One region of the Clostridium sp. DL-VIII genome, then DNA from elsewhere that is predicted to be linked to it. Evidence: a T-box and tRNA genes for the amino acid it is inferred to sense, from the RefSeq annotation. Region 1 holds a T-box; the other holds one or more tRNA genes.
The links. The T-box of region 1 lies ahead of lysS (lysine--tRNA ligase). A T-box ahead of a tRNA ligase gene usually reads a tRNA of that ligase, here a tRNA-Lys.
Positions count from the first base shown of each region.

Region 2: it encodes a tRNA-Lys, which carries the amino acid that the T-box ahead of lysS (lysine--tRNA ligase) is inferred to sense. The anticodon was not compared.

Region 1 is NZ_CM001240.1:3,128,881-3,132,019, forward strand. Features, by position in the region: gene CDLVIII_RS14320 (HAMP domain-containing sensor histidine kinase) at 1-459, shown strand, start outside; gene CDLVIII_RS14325 (hypothetical protein) at 727-1,548, shown strand; T-box leader at 1,636-1,893, shown strand; gene lysS (lysine--tRNA ligase) at 2,062-3,139, shown strand, end outside.
Region 2 is NZ_CM001240.1:2,514,377-2,517,515, forward strand. Features, by position in the region: gene CDLVIII_RS11505 (galactose ABC transporter substrate-binding protein) at 1-908, opposite strand, end outside; tRNA gene CDLVIII_RS11510 (tRNA-His) at 1,314-1,389, shown strand; tRNA gene CDLVIII_RS11515 (tRNA-Gln) at 1,393-1,467, shown strand; tRNA gene CDLVIII_RS11520 (tRNA-Lys) at 1,472-1,547, shown strand; gene CDLVIII_RS11525 (Nramp family divalent metal transporter) at 1,852-3,111, opposite strand.

The sequences.
Region 1 (3,139 bases):
GAAATTAAATTAACACCCGAAAAAATAATGCCAATAGTATTGGAAGTTAAAAAGTCTGTATCTGTTAAGCTTAAGGAGAAAGATATAGATTTAATTATTGAAGGAGAAGACTGCATATTAAATATGGACAAGGATTTAATTAAAATGGCTTTGTGTAATTTAGTAGAAAACGCTATAAAAGCCTCTGAAAATAATTGTAAAATTAACTTAAAGGTATCTAATTTAAATGATAAAACTACTATATCTGTAAGGGATCTAGGCTCAGGCATATCAAAGGAACATTTAGATAAGATCTGGCATCCATTCTATGTAGTTGATAAAGCAAGGAGCAGAAAAAGCAATGGAGCAGGCATTGGACTTTCTATCTGCAAAAAAATAGCAGAGGTTCATAATGCAGATATTAAAATAATTAGCGAACTTGGCAAAGGAACTGAAGTTGACATAATTTTCACCAATTAAAATAGTAAATTGAGTGCATGACCATTTTAGAGATAAGTTATATGCTTTGAGGAGTATTTCAATTGAAAGATAATATGTAGCGTACTTTATATAAAAATGTAATTTGGTTAAAGTTTACAACTATTTTACATTCGGAATAAACTTCTGGGACATCTTAATTCTATACTTAAAGAGTGGTAAGTACTTACGCACGACTAAGATCGAATTAAAAATAAAAATAAATATAGGACTAAAAATTAATAAAATAAGAATATTGGAGGAATTATTATGTTATCAAAAAAAATAACAGCAGCATTAGTAGTCGTAGGAGTAATAGCATCTACTTCTGCTATATTTGACCAAGTTAATATAAAGGGAGCTTTTGCAGATACAGTAAAGCAAAATACTGTATATACTAAGGAGGATACTCAGGCAGCTTCTCAAGATGATGGTACAGGTAAAGTAACTGGTGCAGAAGAGGAAGATTATAGACAGAAGTCTTTAGATGTCTTAAAAAAATATTTTAACATACCAGAAGTTAAGGAAAGTGAAAGCAATCAGTTTAGTGCATGCATATTAAATGAAAAAACTTTGGATGAAATAAAGCCAAAAGAACAAGAATGTGTTCAAAGGTTATATGATAAGAAAGAGATGTCAAAGGAAGAGTATGATAAGCAAATGGCTTATATTGAAGATAATGATAATGGACTTAAAGAGAGAGTAAGACAATTAAAGCATGGAATGGTTCAAACAGGATGGACTGATATAAGTAGTGATAATTGCTATCTTTTTGATTTTAATGAAAATACAAAAGAATTAGATATGGTAATGGTTAATGACAATAATCTTGATAAAGGGACTGAATTAGTACTTAGTGGCGACCAACTAAAAAATACAGCAGAGGACTTCATTAAAGAGAACAAACTAGGAGATATAGAAAAGCCTAAGTTTATCCTTTTAAAAGGACATCGCCTTTTTTATGAAGACGAAAATGATTCTTCTAAAAAAGTAGAAGTATCTATTAGCCCATTTACAGGTAAAGTATGGGGCTTTTCAGTAAAAGGGTATGCAGAGTTAGAATATAATATGGCAGTTAGTGAAAATAAATAAAGCTAGGAAGAATGAAGAAATAGATGAGAACCAAGTCAGAATAAGAAAGGTTATCTTTACAAAAGCAGATTTTTATTGTAAACTATATGAAAAGCAATGAAAAGAAGAGTAGATAGAATAGTTCATTTTCAGAGAGCTCTAGATGGTGGGATTGAGCAATGGATTTTTATTGAAGAAGGTCTTGGAGCTGCACACTGAGTCTATTTTCATAGAGGTAGGATGTGACGGAATACCCCGTTATAGGTATAGAGTATCTCACATTTTTTGATGTACTTGAAGAGGTGTATACGGCAACGCATACATAAACTGAGGTGGTACCACGAATTTATAACTTTCGTCCTCAAGATTAGAAATCTTGGAGGTGAAGGTTTTTTTTATTTGTGTTAAGGCAATATAAGAGAATAATAAGTAAATCTGCTTTCTTGCCTAATAAAATATTCATGGTAAATTGAAAGTGTTATTTTCTTTTATGTGCCTAAATTAATCAATAAATAAGTAAAGGTGGTAACAAAAATGTATGAGCAATATGAAAATCTAAATGAATTAGAAAATATAATGACAGATGCAAATGAATTTATAGTGGAGAGAATAAAAAAGTTAAATAAACTTAGTGAGCTAGGAATAAATCCATATCCTTATAATTACGATTTTAACAAAAAAACTTATACAAAATATATATGTGATAATTTTGATACTATTGATGAAAGTAAAGTGCTTTCTTTAGCAGGAAGAATAATGTTTCTTAGAAGAATGGGAAATGCAACTTTTGCTAATATAGTAGATGAAAGAGGAAATATACAAATATTTTTCAGTAAAAAGTTAATTGGAAGTGAAAATTATAATGTTTTAAAATTAATCGATGTCGGTGATATTGTTGGGGTAGAGGGAACTGTATTTAAGACTCAGACAGGGGAAATAACTATTCGAGCAAACAAATTTGAATTGTTATCTAAATCAATAAGAACCCTCCCTGAAAAATATCATGGAATTCAAGATTCAGATTTAAGACAAAGACATAGATCTTTAGATATGATAATGAATTCAGACGTTAAAGAAAGATTTATTAAACGTTCTAAAGCAATTACTACAATTAGAGAATATTTGAATAATATGAATTTTATTGAATGTGATACTCCTATACTTGATACTAAATATGGTGGAGGAGAAGCAAAACCATTTAAAACTTTTGTTAATGATTTAGACTCAGAAGTATATATGAATGTTTCTCCAGAATTATATTTAAAAAGACTTATTGTTGGAGGAATAGAAAGAGTTTATACATTTGCAAGATCTTTTAGGAATGAAGGAATTGATAGAACACATTATCCAGAATTTACTCTAATGGAATGTTATATGTCGTATGCAGACTATGAAGATATGATGAGAATTATGGAAGGAATATATGAATATGTATTTATGTCCGTTAATGGCTCTACTAAAATAAAATACGGTGAAGAAGAAATTGATTTTAAAGCTCCATGGAAAAGAGAAACTATGTGTAATCTTGTAAAACAAGATACAGATATTGATGTAGAGAATTTAACTAAAGAAGAAATTATAAGTAAAATTAAAGAGAATTCTCTTTTGCTTG
Region 2 (3,139 bases), 610 kb from region 1:
GGATCTTGAACAACAGTACCAGTCATAATCCCTTGATTAATTAATTCTTTAGCTTCAGGTAAAGCATCGACGCCAACGACTGGAATATATTTTTTTGAATTATCTCCTTTGTTGTAGCCATATTCTTGGAGTGCTTTAATAGCACCGATTGCCATAGCATCATTGTTAGATATTATTGCTTCAATTCTGCCATCAAGTGTTAATAGATTAGATCTAATTGCGCTTTTGGCACACTCCTCATCCCAATTACAAACTATTGATGATAACTCTTGGGTTTTTACTCCTGCTTCATTGAGTGCTTGAACAGAATATTTAGTTCTTGCAATGGTTTCAGCATTATTAGCAGGACCCTTTAACATAATATACTGCATTATATCATCTTTGTTCTTATCTAAAGTCTCTTTGCTGGCATTCCAAGTATCAGCAAGAATCTCACCTTGCAGAATGCCAGATTGATCAATATCAGTATCAATTATAACTGCATTACGGTAAGGTTTAAGAAAATTTACTATTTGCGGTGTTTGCGCATAATAGAGAATTAGAGGTATATCTTTTCCAACTATTTCATTAAGAGCACTTTGAATTTTATCTATATCAGTGGTGACTGGATTTAATACAACAAGGTTAAAATCATTATTAAGGGCTCTATTTATCAATTCATTTTGAATTACTTGATTTCCTTTCCCATCGAAAAAAGTAAATTGAACTTTATTTTCATTATTGCTTTGTATAGTCTCGAGATTTTTTTTAACAGTAGAAATAAATTGATCATTAAAATCATTTAAAAATACAGCTATTTTAACTGGAGTCTCAGGATTAACAGCTAAAAGAGCTGCGGTGCTTTGGGTATTATTAAATAATAATATTGAGATAATGGTAAGGGACAATATCTTCTTTAAAATATTCATTTTGATCTTCCCTCCGACTGTACTTGATTGAATTATCTATTATTAGGTTATCTTTCAGCTTAAATTTTATTCGTATTTCTGTGTAACGTATCTGTTTTTTTATTTAAATATATACATTGCAAATAATTTTTATAATTTGAAAGAGTTTTAACTAATAATTAAAGATATATGTAAATTTAAGAAAATTACAGGAAAATCAAGAAAACAGGCTAAATTTTTAGTTATGAGGGCATAATATACATAATATAAAGGTTAAAATTTAACATTAATTATATGTGTATAGTTGACAATTAAGAATATGTAATTTATAATAGACAAGCGAATTAAATTTTTAGAAGTTAAATTAATAGCATATTTTTATTGATAATTAGCACTATGAATTTAATTGTTTAAAGCTAAATTGTGGTGAACGTAGTTCAGTTGGTAGAGCGCCAGTTTGTGGCACTGGTTGTCGTGGGTTCGAGTCCCATCGTTCACCCCACAATGGGATGTCGCCAAGCGGTAAGGCAATGGATTCTGACTCCATCATTCGCAGGTTCGAATCCTGTCATCCTAGCCAGTGAGGTTCACTAGCTCAGTCGGTAGAGCACATGACTTTTAATCATGGTGTCCCGGGTTCGATTCCCGGGTGAGCCACCAAATTGATTGAAATATATAATAATTATGAGTTTTAATATTATTATATGAGTATATGAAAAACCTTCAAATGCATTATTAACTGCATTTGAAGGTTTTTCTGTATGCTGAAATATTAAGGCATATCAAATAAATAACAAGTCCACTTACAAGGCTATTTCTCATCATGCTGCGTCAACAAAATACCCTAATAGGCCTGGACATGAGGTCATTTTGTTTCCTGCCCTGATGAAAAATATCCATCGCAATTTTTGACTTGTTATTTATTTTAATGTGCCTAAATTGAAGAATGATATTTATAATAATATTAAACACTCCCTGTAAATGTTAGGTATATTAGTATTGCATTTAATGATATTATTATAGCTGCTATTAGAATGCCCAAAATTCTCACAAAACCCTTATTAGCTAAAATGCCCATTAAATCTTTACGTTTAGCTATTATCAGCATTTGAATTATAGGAAACGGCAAGATGAAGCTTAGTGCCACCTGGCTTAAGACAAGTGCATTCATTGGATTTATTCCTAGTGCAATTATAATTAATGCTGGCATCATTGTTATAAGTCTTCTGATATTTACTGGAATACTTAAATTAACAAATCCTTTCATAATTGTCTGCCCAGCTATTGTTCCGACCGCTGAAGAAGATAAGCCTGAGGCAAGAAGAGCTATTCCAAATGCACTACTTGATAGAGAGCCCAATAATGGCTGCAAAGAAGTATGAGCTTGTTCCATTGTGTCAACAGTTAATCCATTTCTATTAAATACAGCAGCAGAAACTATAACCATTGCAGCATTTACTATAAAGGCAAGATTCATTGCAATGGTGACATCAATCTTTTCCATTTTCAAATGTTTTAATTTTCCCTTATCAGAACAATCGATGCATCTATGCTGAACTAATTGTGAATGCAAATATATTACATGAGGCATAACAGTTGCACCAAGCATTCCTACAGCTATTAATACAGCTTCATTATTTGGAAGTGATGGTATCAATGTGTGCATGCCAACCTGAAACCAATCTGGCTTAGCAAGAAATAATTCTATTGTATATGCAGCACATATTATTGCAACGAGTGCTGAAATTATTACTTCGATAGCTTTTTGACCATACTTTTCCATATAACAAATCATATATGTTATTAATCCCGTTATAAGTCCTGAATATATCATGGGAATGTGGAATAACAAATATAATCCTAATGTTCCACCAAGAAATTCTGCTAAATCTGTTGCCATAGCACCTATCTCTGCAATTATCCAAAACAACCAGTTCATGCTTTTGGGAAAAACTTTAGAACACATTTCTGGAAGATTATGGCCAGTTGCTATTCCAAGTTTGGCAGACATTATTTGAAGAAATATAGCCATTAGATTACTAAATAAAATAACCCAAATTAGAGCATAACCAAACTTTGATCCGCCGCTGATATTAGTTGCAAAGTTTCCAGGATCTACATATGCCACGCTTACAATAAAAGCAGGACCAATAAATTTTGCTAACTGTTTTAATTTATTTGTATCAGTATCTATAGCCTTTTGTAATGCAGGAAAGCTAGAGATTTGAGTATCCGTATCTGTTAAAGTTCTT